DNA from 3 places in the Mucilaginibacter sp. A5337 genome. Region 3 is predicted to be linked to each of the others. Evidence: riboswitches for the same ligand, from Rfam matches in the RefSeq annotation. Region 3 holds a riboswitch; each other region holds the start of a gene.
The links. Region 3 has a riboswitch for S-adenosylmethionine ahead of AC59JO_RS12555 (transmembrane 220 family protein). Riboswitches for the same ligand answer to the same signal wherever they lie in the genome.

Region 1 (4,263 bases), on a different contig from region 3:
CTAAGGAGCAATAAAGCGATACCAGGTATGAGGCAATGGCTTTATTATTAATGCCCATAAACCGCACTGATAAACCTGGTGATTGCTCGCCCGGTAAGCCCGGCTGGAATAGGCCAACCACGCCCTGACGGCTCTCGCCGGTGCGTAAAAGGATAATTTTAGATTTGTTGTTAACGATAGGTAATTTATCAGAAGGGATAAGCGGAATACCTCTCCAGGTAATAAACTGCGAACCAAATAAGGAAACGGTTGGCGGCGGTACACCACGGCGGGTACATTCACGACCGAAAGCAGCTATAGCCAAAGGGTGCAGCAAGAAAAACCCTGGCTCTTTCCAAACTTTGGTGATCAGCTCGTCCAAATCATCAGGGGTAGGAGGGCCAAGCCTTGTTTTTATTTTTTGAGATGGTGCTACGCTGCTCAGCAAACCATATTCGGTATTGTTGATCAGCTCGCTTTCCTGGCGTTCCTTAACGATCTCGATGGTAAGGCGCAGCTGCTCGCTGATCTGGTTGTAAGGTTTGCTGTACAGATCAGATACGCGGGTGTGTACATCTAATACTGTATTTACAGCGCTCAGGTTGTACTCGCGTGGATTTTCTTCGTAATCAACATAAGTTGACGGCAGTTCGCGCTCATCTCGGTTTGAGCAATCAACCTCCACATTATTGGCATCAACAACCTTATTTAAGCGGTAAACACCCGATTCAACAGGGATCCAGTTTAATAAATGAGTTAACCAACGCGGGGTAATGGTTGATAATTGCGGAACGGTACGGGTGGCTACGGCCAACTGCCTGGCTGCTACATCGCCAAGGGCTGTTTGTTTTGGTTTTTGATCGGGCATTTTTAGATAAATGAATAAGTATTTAAGCTGATTTGGTGGTGCTTTGTCAATGTTTAACACCTGCGTTGCAATGATAAAAAATAAATTATATAAAATCTATAGGATTTATAGATTTTATCGTATGTTTGCATCATCAGTTCTTTAACACTTATCCAGAAAAGACGGAGGGAAAGGCCCCATGAAGTCTTGGCAACCTGTACAACCAATATGTAAAAGGTGCTAATTCCTGCTCCTGTAAAGGAGAAAGATAAGATGCTACAGGTTTTACCAATATCTCCACAGCTCTTTTCCAGGTAAGTTTTATTGAAAATGAAAAACAAGAAAAGAGATGAAAACCTGCTTATACACTAAAATTTTAAAAAACTTGATCAATACCTGCTCTATAGATAATTGTTGTTGCTGATCGTTTACCTGTTAGGCTATCAACAAAAACAACATCTATCTATAACAAATGAAAAAAATCATACTTACAGCTTTAACCTCCATTATCGGCACGGTTGCTTACCCGCAGATCCTGGCACCGGTAAAATGGTCGTACGCGGCAAAGAAGGTCAATAAGGAGCAGGCTATTGTTTTTATAAAAGCAACTATTGATAAAGGCTGGCACATTTACTCGCAAAACGTAGCTGATGGCGGGCCTGTAAAAACCTCGTTCAGATTTGATAAAAGTGATGATTATATATTGAACGGCAATACATCAGAACCTAAGTCGGTTAGCAAGTACGAAAAGGCATTCAGTATGAATGTGCAGTATTTTGAGCAGTCGGTTATCTTTCAGCAAAAGGTAAAGCTTAAAAACGGGCAGGCGTCTGTTAACGGTACCCTAAATTATATGGTATGCAGTAACCAACAATGTTTGCCGCCCGAGGATGTGGAATTTAGCATCCCGGTTAAATAAAAACATTAACATAGTTTAACAGTTCATTAGCCACCAAATTGATCTGTTAAGTGTTTGCGGCCGGGTACAAACCTTGGGCATGCAACAAAAACAAATACCATGAAACCGAAATTGAGTTCTATCACTAAAGCCCGCGTACAGAATGGTGGCATCCTTTTCTGTAGTTACCATTGTTTTTAATTCGCGCAGTTTATACCGGAAATTGATCCTGAATAAGATCAACATCCTGGCTGTACTAAGTGCGTTGCTTTGCTATGGTGGTAAAACAGGCGTGTGCTGTACAGACCAGGATGTTAATCCTTTACAAGATAAGAAATTAATAAAAGTATAAATAATTAAAAATATTCTACTAAATCTATAGATTTTATTGCATTTATCATATTTATTGCTATCTTTACAGCATTCTAATTAACCCCACCATTAATTAGTTGATTTATAAAGAATAAGGGAGAGGAAGTCTCGATGATCTTATAGCAACTTTTCAGCAATGAAATAAGTGCTAAACTTTTTCCGATAGCGATTTTGCTGCCGGAATATAAATTAACTAAAAACCATGAACACATTAAAGTATCCGTATCTACACCTGCAGTCTGTCGTTATTAAGCGATGTTGCTGTTTGGTTCAGTACGCCTTTTGGTTTTAAACAAAAACCAGTCCCCTGAAATTTACTGCTCTTTTTTATTGGCATTAACCGGGCCGGGGGGATTCTTTGTGTCAAATTTTTAGCCGTGGAGCTTAATTAACAACAATTAAAACTTATAAAAATGAAAATCACAAACTACTTCTCTAAAGCTAAATTGCTTTCTGTTAGTTTTTTACTGGGAGGTGTTGCTGTAGCCTCAGCGCACGACGGCCCTAAACCAAAGTTTATTAAAGAAGGTAAATGGCGCGGCGAGTTCACGGTAAGCGAATCTAAAGTACCATTCAATTTTGAACTGAAAGGTAAAGATGCAGAGCATGCCACATTTACCCTCATTAATGGTTCACGCCGTGACGATTTCCATGTAAAATCGATCGGGCAAGATTCGGTGTATATTAAAATGAATACCTATGATGCAGCGTTGGTTGCAAAAGTGGAAGACGATGGTTCGTTAACGGGTGAATATCGCAGTCTGGTCCCCGGTTTCAGAGGCAATTCGTTACCCTTTACTGCTGAATATGGCAAAACCTACCGTTTTGTTGAACCGGGTAAAGATGTTGCCCCAACAGCCGACCTGAGCGGTAAATGGGAAATTAAAACCTACAGTAAAGAGGCCGTCCCTGCATCTATCGCCCTGCTAAAACAAAAAGGCAATAAACTTACCGGCGTGGTAATGACTGTAGTAGGTGATACCCGCGAACTGGAAGGCACCGTGCAAGGCGACGAATTTGCGTTAAGCGGTTTCACCGGCCCAAGCCCGTTTATTATTAAAGGTAAAATCAACGCTGATGGCTCATTAAGCGGCGAACAGGGTTTCGGCATCTACAAAAACCTGAAGTTCGATGCTACCAAAAAGGCCGAAGTTGAGCTGCCGGATCCTTATAAGCTTACTTTTTTGAAAGAGGGCTATAAAAAGCTTGATTTTTCTTTCCCGGGGATTGATGGTAAACAGGTATCGTTAAGCGATGATAAGTACAAAGGCAAAGTAGTTATCGTGGAGATCATCGGTACATGGTGCCCTAACTGTACAGATCAAACCGTGTTCCTGTCGCCCTGGTTCAATAAAAACCATCAGCGTGGAGTAGAAGCTATCGCTTTGGGCTTCGAACAAAAAGACAGCCTGGAGTATGCCAAATACACTTTAGGTAAGTTACGCGATAAATACGCCATCAATTACGACATCGCTTTCGGTGGTTTGGCCGATAAAAAACTGGTTTCGCAAAAGCTTCCGGCACTTAACAAATTCATCGCTTTCCCTACAACCATCATTATCGACAGAAAAGGTGATGTAAGGGAGATTTACACTGGTTACACCGGCACAGTTACCGGCAAATACCACGAAGATTACGAAAAGAAATTCAACAAACTGTTAGACGAACTGATTGCCGAACCGGCACCTGAAACAGCCGCTGTTGTTGATCAGCCTGCACATCAAGGTAAATAAGCTACTATCAACTAATCCTATAATTTATCAAATGAAAACACTCAATTTAATCACCTCATTCAAATGCCTGACGGCTGGTTTGTTGCTGGCCGGTACCGTGCACGCGGCGGACAAAAATCCGCCGGTGAAATTTATCAAAGAAGGCGTATGGCGCGGCGTGTTCACCGTGGCCGAAACCAAAGTGCCGTTCAATTTCGAGCTTAAAGGTAAAGATGCGGAGCATGCGGTATTTACGCTGCTAAATGGCTCGCGCCGTGATAATTTTCATGTAAAGCAGGTCGGCAGAGATTCGGTATTTATTAAAATGAATACTTACGACGCCGCTCTTGTGGCCAAAGTGGAAGATGACGGTACGCTAAGCGGCGAATACCGCAGCCTGGTACCGGGCTTTAGGGGCAATTCATTACCCTTCACTGCCGAGTACGGTAAAAGCT
Region 2 (4,263 bases), on a different contig from region 3:
CGCCTCGTAACCTGTTGAGGGTTTCGGTTGGACTGGAGCATATTGATGATTTAATTGCCGATATGGAACAGGCTTTGGCTTAGTGCTTGTTTTTTTCTTGTTCCTTTTCCTTGTCTTTATTAAATGAATTAACCGGTATATCGGCAGTAATTATTACACCATAATCTTTATTCGTGACCCCATATTGTTTCATAAGCTGACGCTTGTTTATAATTATGAGCCCCTTGAATATTTTATCATTTATCCCAGCTAAATTACCTTCGTAATTATTGGTCAGTACCTTTTTATTAAGAATGTATTGGATCTTGGGGGCGTTTGCTGGTGTGGAAATTAGCCTGGTGTAATCAGCAGATTTCGATTTAAAATAGTTTTGAAACCGGTGAATATCAAATTTTTTAGTTTCTATATAAATTAGTCCATATTTCGCTTCGCGGCCATATTTTATTATTGCGTTTGCACCCCTGTAAACAGAAACCGTGGCTACATCATTACTATTTAACTTGTTTAGGCCTTCCCCGGTTACGCGCACACTGTCAATAAAATATACAGGTTCGTTGTTTTCAGTCTCACCTGTAACATACTGTTGAGTATCTTCCTTTACTGCCCCGTGACAAGACAATATTAAATCAGCTGCTTCCACAGGCTTATCCATATAATACGCTTCATCTATCGGGAATACTGATTTTTTGGCCGAATCTATCTTAACATAAAAAGAAATAGTGTCGTTAGAGAAATTCCAATAATCAGAACAGCCTCTCGTGTACCATTGCTCCTTAAATGCAGGATATAGTTTAAACAAGTCCTTAAGTAATAACTTACTAAGATCAATTTCCTTTCCGTCAGGTAGTTTTCCAGCAAATGCTTTAGTCAGCCTGATTTTGCTGATAAGGTCATTTTTTTGATCTTGCTGGAATATCATTCCAGGATATTTTGACGTTGAATATCCGCTACCTGCGATATATCTCGGATCATTTCCGACACAAACGGCGTTCAAATCCATTTCTTCAAGCACCGTGTCTTTCAAGTCCGAATCTGACTTTTTTAAATCAGCAATTGTAGTTTGACACAAACAGATATTATTTACAATTACTTTTTTCGAAAGAGTAGAATTATCTATTTGCGCAAAACCCTCTGTATAAAAAATAGATAAAAACAGAACGATTATAAATGATTTTCGAAGCATAGTTTCCTGCATAAGGGATAGGCATAAAAAATATCTGCTAAGGTATAAAGTTTTCATTTGTATTAATAAATGCAGCTTTCGAAAATAAAATTTGGTGCATTATCCCATAATCCCTTATATTCGCAACATTATTTGGTAGCAATACCAAGGTCGATCAATACTCCGCACGTAGTTCGGGTTTTGATTTATAAAGAAGCGGCGAGAGATCAGGCTCAATGACCCGCTGGCAACCCTTCAATGTTGAAGAAGGTGCCAATTCCTGTCCCGGCAAATAACACCGGGGAATATAAATTTATAACCATGAAAAGTTTAATTAAATTTACGCAACGCAACACTTTTTACACCGCAAACGGTAACGTACAATATATTGGCTCCCCTATTGGCTGTATTTGTATGTGTTGCTGCTGTTGATGCTTAACACGCTCTTTTTCATCTCTCTGAAAAACGCGTGTGTGGTTAACCGGTTATCTTAACCGGCATACTAAATCCATCTTAACATTAAAAATCTAAATTAAACACATTTAAAAATTTACAACTATGTCTGCCTTAAAATTCGAAACCTTACAATTACATGCCGGTCAGGAAGTTGATCCAACAACAGGTTCACGCGCAGTGCCCATTTACCAAACCACTTCTTACGTATTTAACAGTGCCGAGCATGGCGCAAACTTATTTGCATTAAAGGAGTTTGGTAACATCTATACCCGCATCATGAACCCTACAACCGATGTGTTTGAGAAACGCATCGCGGCTTTAGAGGGCGGTGTGGCTGCGCTGGCTACAGGATCAGGCCAGGCCTCGCAATTCCTTGCCCTGAATAATATATTGCAGGTGGGTGATAACTTTGTTACCTCCCCTTTCCTGTACGGCGGTACTTATAACCAGTTTAAAGTAGCATTTAAACGTTTGGGTATTGATGTGCGTTTTGCTAAAGACGATACAGCAGCTAATATCGAGGCGCTTATTGACGATAAAACAAAAGCTATTTTCCTGGAAACCATCGGCAACCCGGGTTTTACCATTGCTGATTTTGAAAAGGTTAGCGAAGTTGCCAAAAAACATGATCTGCCGCTGATTGTTGATAATACTTTTGGTGCGGGTGGTTACCTCTTCCGCCCTATTGAGCATGGTGCCAACGTGGTTGTTGAGTCAACCACTAAATGGATTGGCGGGCATGGTACAAGTATTGGCGGCGTTATTATTGATGCCGGCAATTACAATTGGGGCAATGGCAAATTCCCTCAATTTACCGAACCGTCTGAAGGTTATCATGGCCTGATCTTTAACGATGTTTTTGGCATCGGTGGGCCGTTTGGTAATATCCAGTTTATTATTCGTGCACGTGTTGAGGGCTTGAGGGATTTCGGCCCGTCACAAGCTCCATTTAATTCATGGTTGAATATACAGGGACTGGAAACACTTTCATTACGTGTACAGCGCCATGTTGACAATGCCCTGCAATTAGCTAAATGGTTGGAGCAGCACCCGCAGGTGGCAAGCGTAAATTATCCGGGACTGGAATCATCGCCATACCATGACCTGGCTAAAAAATATTTAAAGAACGGTTTTGGCGGTGTATTGTCGTTCGAGATCAAGGGTAATAAAGAGCAGGCCAGCCGGTTGATCAATAACCTTAAACTGGTAAGTCATTTGGCCAATGTTGGCGATGCAAAAACACTCATCATCCAACCATCGGCAACCACGCATCAGCAATTATCTGACGAAGAACAATTAGCTGCCGGTGTTACACCTGCTTCATTACGTGTGGCTGTTGGTATTGAACATATTGATGATATTAAAGCCGATTTTGAACAGGCTTTTGCAAAAATTAAGCAAAGCGAGGGTGAGTTAGTTTAACAATGTATAGTTTTTTTAAGTGATATAGTAAACGTTATTGCAGGTTGCAGCCGGAAATACCGGTTGCACCTGAAATAACAAATAACAGAATGAACGCAGAGATATTTAAATACACTGATACTTTTGAATTTGAATCGGGCCGCACAATTGAAGGTTTAGAGATAGGCTTTCATACTTATGGCCGGTTAAATAAAGAAAAAAATAACGTTGTTTGGGTTTGCCATGCGCTTACTGCTAATAGCGACGTGTTTGACTGGTGGAAAGGGCTTATTGGTGAGGGTTATTTTTTTAACCCGGAAGAGCACTTTATAGTTTGCGCCAATATTTTGGGTTCTCCTTATGGTACTACAAGTCCGCTGAGCATTAACCCGGTTACCGGCCAGCCTTATTATCTTTCCTATCCCCAGTTTACTACACGGGATATGGTTAAAGCGCACCAGTTGCTTGCCCAGCATTTGAACATCAATAATATCAGTGTATTGATTGGTGGTTCATTGGGTGGTCAGCAGGCTATGGAATGGGCTATTATTGAGCCGGAGCGGATTAAAAACCTTATCCTGATAGCAACCAATGCCAAGCACTCGCCTTGGGGCATAGCTTTTAACGAGTCGCAACGTTTAGCCATTAGTGCCGACCGTACTTTTTATGGCAATACACCGGAAGGCGGCCAAAAAGGCTTAAAAGCAGCCCGCAGTATCGCGCTGCTAAGTTATCGTACTTATAAAACCTACGGCATTACCCAACAGGAAGAAAGTGATGACGTTAAGGACGGATTCCGCTCATCATCATACCAAAATTATCAGGGCGAGAAATTGGTAAACCGTTATAATGCCTATAGCTATTGGTATTTAACAAAAGTGATGGACTCGCACAATGTAGGCCGCGGCCGTAACGGGGTTGATAAAGCATTAAGCCTGATTAAGGCAAAAACATTGGTTATCGGGATCTCATCTGATGTGTTATTCCCTATTGAAGAGCAGCAATATCTGTTCAGACATATCCCTAAAGCAGCCTTTGCCGAACTGGATTCGTTTTATGGGCACGACGGATTTTTAATTGAAACAGAAGCATTAACAAACATATTTACATCGTTTTTTAAAACGGATGTAAAAGGAAAAATTATAGAACTGCAACGTACAGCGTAATGAGTAAAAAGTTAAATATCGGCCTCTTCGGATTTGGAGTTGTAGGCCAGGGCCTATATGATATCATCAAAACAAAGC
Region 3 (4,263 bases):
TTATCATGACCAGTGGTTTACGGTCGGTACGTGATAAGGCGGTAATATATTTTAACGAATTACTGGAAACAGCCGAGTTCAATAAAATGTACAAAGCTGTGAATGCATTTGGTGAGCAGGTAAAGCGCGCTGCCCAGGAAGATAAGGAATCTCTTGATGCTTCGGGCTTAAGGTTCGACCTGAACACCATTATAGGCGGGCAATTGCGTGATGATGATGAGCATAAACTTTTTTTGCTTTATCCCGAAGGAAACTGGGTTGAGTTAGGGCAGGGAGCACCCTATGTAGTTATCGGTAACTCGGGCCACGGTAAGGCTATCCTGAACCGGATCCTTGATGAGGATTCGAGCTTGAGATTAGCATTGAAAACGGGTTTCCTTTCGTTCGATTCAACAAGGGTAAGTTCAAATAATGTCGATTTTCCGATAGATGTTGCTGTTTATAAAAGGGATAGCTTCAATATTGTTGAGCAACGTTATAACAAACAAGATCTGGAGCATATCTCAACCCAATGGGCCGAGGAGCTTAAACTGGCGCTCGACCATATTTCGGAAGACTGGATGGATGCCACATTTAATAAATTAGAAGAAATAAAAACAGAAGGCTGATAGTATGAAATTCGATGTGTTTTCCCAAATGGAATATATAGTACGGTCGCCGGGCACATTGATTTTAAATATACATGCTTTAAGGAGCACAAATCAAACGGTAATAAGTGAAGAGTTTGAATTAGAACCCTATATAAGGTTTGAGGAATTGCAAACCCTGCAGGGCGAAAACCGATTAGTGCGTTTTGATGTAAGCGCTGATATCCCCAACATTAAAGTCACCTATAAGGCTACCATCGATAATTGCTATGAGGTAGCAGATTTTGGTCATTTGCAGGAAACCCACGTTTCTGAATTGCCTTCGCCGGTGCTGCCTTATCTTAACCCGAGCCGCTATTGCCAGTCGGATAAGTTATACCGCCTCGCACACAATATGTTCGGGCATATTACTAACCCCTTTGAGCAGGTGGTTGAATTAACCAACTGGATTCATAAAAACGTACAATACTTAAGCGGTTCAACCAATTCACAAACATCGGCTTTTGATACGGTGACTGAACAAGCCGGCGTTTGCCGTGATTTTGCGCACCTGGGCATAGCCCTTTGCAGGGCCTTAACTATACCGGCCCGCTATTTTACGGGCTATGCTTATCATCTTAAACCTGCCGATTTTCATGCCTGCTTTGAGGCATATCTGGGTGGCAAATGGATCCTTTTTGATGCAACGCGGTTAGTGCCTTTAAATGGCCTCATTAAAATAGCTACAGGCCATGATGCTGCCGACTCGGCCATAGCCAATATTTTTGGTGATGTTACATTTACCACTATGCAGGTAAGCTGCGAGCTTGCCGAAGATAGCTTTGAGCCGTTTTATTATGGTGATGGAGAATTTAGAGGATTGTCGTATTTGTAAAGGAAGTATTAAAAAGGAAGTCTGTATGTTGGCAACAAAAATTGGGCTTGAACTTAAAGAAAATAGTATCTACAATTCGTTGTTTATAATGACTTGTCTGTAAGTTGTTGATTATTAGGTGTTTTTTTGGCGGATTTTATAACATGGGCGTTGCCTGCGGCCCGGGCTTTCCGTTACAAGTCCTCGCTTTGCCCACACACAAACCCGCACACGCTCCGGGCTTTTCACTGCAATCCCTAACGCGGCCCAGCGCGCCATCTCTAAAACGTATTTTGCACGTCATTACGATTTTTTCCGGGGATTCCCTGGTGGTCACTCGCAATGACGATTTTTTTATTTGATGTTATTTTGTAATAAACCCTTATATAGCTTTACCGCTTCCCCTTTTTAACCGGTACTTTTTTATTTTGCTTTATACCATAAACCCAATTAGCTGCAAGCACAGCCACGCAAATTAGTAAACCAAAAAATTCGCGTACTTCTTCAACCCATGGCTTTTCGGCTTTCATGGTTTGCACAAGGCTTTCGGCGTGGTGATATTCAAACCAATCAATAAGGCCATTATTGTCAAATATTTTGTAAATGGCGTAACCTGTAAAAATGGCAATGCCTGCTGCGTAACCAATAGGGTAATATTCCTTTTTAGCAGCCAGATAGCAAAACCAGGCGCAATACAGGTAAATGGGCATCCAAAGGTATGGGTCGGGATCGTTATATTGTAAACCCGCAAAAATGATAAAAAGTACAACCCATACAATGTTGAAGATTTTCATAAGTAAAAAGCAATTGCAATAATTTACGCTGGTTTATCTTGCTTAAATGCAGGTTAAGCAATGCTAAATATATGAATTTAGTTTGCACTTTTTAAAGGGCGAAAAATAGTTTTTGTGCGGCTTGATTTCAGCAAAAGCAGATTCAGGAAATATGAGATGAAGAACTATTTGGAAAATTTGATGTCGCGGGCAGATTCGAACTGCCGTTTAGGGTATTGCGGACCCCCACCTATCCTCTCGGTCACGCGACTTGAAAATTATAGAAAAAAATCACTTAATCAGATCGGTTGTGGGGTGTAGATATAATTATCTCTCTCCCGTTTTGCACAGGAGCAGGAATTAGCACCTTTTACATTATGCGGATGTACAGGTTGCTAAGACGTCTTTGGGCCTTTCCCTCAGTCTTTCTTGATAAGTTATAAAAAGAACGCTTTGTCGTTGTTGACAGTGCAAATGTAAAAATAAATTATATAATTCCTATGGTTTAAGTAGTTTAATTTAATTTTTATTTGTTCGGTGTTGATTTTGAGGGAGATAAATTTATGATTAGTTGGTTATGATGTCTGCTGAAAAGACAGTCAGACGGTTTTAAGAGTTCGGGCTGTGCGATTCCCTCTCCATGGGGGCTACTTTGTGTACACATCTGTTCAGCTAAAAAATGTCATTTCGAGCCCTTGAAGGGTGGGAAATAGCGGGGGAAGGGTGAGAAATCTTTTACGATATGCATAGTTACGCGATTAAAAGCAGGGCGTATAAGATTTCTCCTCACCCGCTGATGCACAAATCCTCCCCGTGGTTCGTTCGAAATGACATCGTTTTTCAATTAATAATAAAATCATCAAGATATTTATACACAGTAGCTCCCATGGAGAAGGAATTGTCAGTCCCTTCGCTTTTACTTTTTAGTAGTCAATCTGAATAAAAAAACTGAAATGGTCACCATTTAATCTGAAGTAGTCACCATAATTTTATTCACCAACCATCGCATCTTTGTATTGTTAAAACATTAAAAAACATCAACAATGGGAACAAATAAAATTGCATTGATAACCGGTGGCAGCCGTGGCTTAGGCAAAAACGCTGCTAAGCACATCGCCCAAAAAGGGATCGATGTTATAGTAACTTATCGCAGTAAAAAAGAAGAAGCTGAAGCCGTTGTTGCCGAAATAGAATCGATGGGCCAAAAAGCTGCTGCTTTGCAACTGGATACAGGTATTGTATCCACCTTCGATGCTTTTATTGCAACACTAAAAGCAACCCTCAACGAAAAATGGAGCCGGGATACCTTTGATTTCCTGGTCAATAATGCGGGTATTGATGCTGCCTCGCCATTTGCACAAACTACTGAAGAGGATTTTGATAACCTGTTTAACGTGCATTTTAAAGGCGTTTACTTTTTAACGCAGAAGAGTTTAACCGTAATTGCTGATGGTGGCCGGATCATTAATTTTTCGACCGGTTTGGCCCGTTTTTCAACTCCGGGATATGCCGCTTATGCCTCAATGAAAGGAGCTATTGAAGTATTCACCAAGTATCTTGCAAAAGAATTGGGTAGTCGCGGTATAGCCGCAAACGTTGTGGCTCCCGGTATTATTCAAACCGACTTTACCAAGGCAGCGTTCGACTCGCATCCGGGTTTGGAAGAAAGGATGGCGCAATTTACCGCTTTAGGTAGGGTGGGACAACCCGATGATATAGGCGGTGTGGTCGCATTTTTATGCACGGAGGATGCCCGCTGGATCAATGCTCAGCGTATTGAAGCTTCAGGTGGGATGTTCTTGTAGTTTAGTGAGTAGTTGATTGGGAGAGTGGTTGATTAGGTTTAATGTTGATCAAATAACCACTCACTTAATCAATTCATCAACTACTCACCTAATTAATCAAAACCGTATCTTTCCCGCAAAAAAGCAATATGGAATTTGGTAGAGTAACGGACGAAGAATTAGCAAGGGTTGATTTTACCTTGCCGGCCGATCCGCAGATAACTGTTGATGCCCTTGCCGCCGCAAAAAGTGATATGCCCCTGCAG

Region 1: linked by a shared signal. The riboswitch ahead of AC59JO_RS20200 (peroxiredoxin family protein) and the one ahead of AC59JO_RS12555 (transmembrane 220 family protein) in region 3 are both predicted to bind S-adenosylmethionine.
Region 2: linked by a shared signal. The riboswitch ahead of AC59JO_RS07645 (O-acetylhomoserine aminocarboxypropyltransferase/cysteine synthase family protein) and the one ahead of AC59JO_RS12555 (transmembrane 220 family protein) in region 3 are both predicted to bind S-adenosylmethionine.

Annotation. Positions count from the first base shown of each region.
Region 1 covers NZ_JCAWEC010000005.1:714,756-719,018, forward strand. The annotation lists gene AC59JO_RS20185 (family 2A encapsulin nanocompartment shell protein) at 1-847, opposite strand, end outside; SAM riboswitch class I at 993-1,101, shown strand; gene AC59JO_RS20190 (protein-disulfide reductase DsbD domain-containing protein) at 1,299-1,745, shown strand; gene AC59JO_RS20195 (hypothetical protein) at 1,888-2,076, shown strand; SAM riboswitch class I at 2,176-2,287, shown strand; gene AC59JO_RS20200 (peroxiredoxin family protein) at 2,510-3,829, shown strand; gene AC59JO_RS20205 (peroxiredoxin family protein) at 3,861-4,263, shown strand, end outside.
Region 2 covers NZ_JCAWEC010000002.1:671,065-675,327, reverse strand. The annotation lists gene AC59JO_RS07655 (trans-sulfuration enzyme family protein) at 1-83, shown strand, start outside; gene AC59JO_RS07650 (hypothetical protein) at 80-1,240, opposite strand; SAM riboswitch class I at 1,366-1,476, shown strand; gene AC59JO_RS07645 (O-acetylhomoserine aminocarboxypropyltransferase/cysteine synthase family protein) at 1,721-3,040, shown strand; gene AC59JO_RS07640 (homoserine O-acetyltransferase family protein) at 3,130-4,185, shown strand; gene AC59JO_RS07635 (homoserine dehydrogenase) at 4,185-4,263, shown strand, end outside.
Region 3 covers NZ_JCAWEC010000003.1:609,574-613,836, forward strand. The annotation lists gene AC59JO_RS12545 (proteasome-type protease) at 1-608, shown strand, start outside; gene AC59JO_RS12550 (transglutaminase-like domain-containing protein) at 613-1,461, shown strand; gene AC59JO_RS12555 (transmembrane 220 family protein) at 1,833-2,234, opposite strand; SAM riboswitch class I at 2,538-2,652, opposite strand; gene AC59JO_RS12560 (SDR family oxidoreductase) at 3,257-4,018, shown strand; gene AC59JO_RS12565 (DUF72 domain-containing protein) at 4,147-4,263, shown strand, end outside.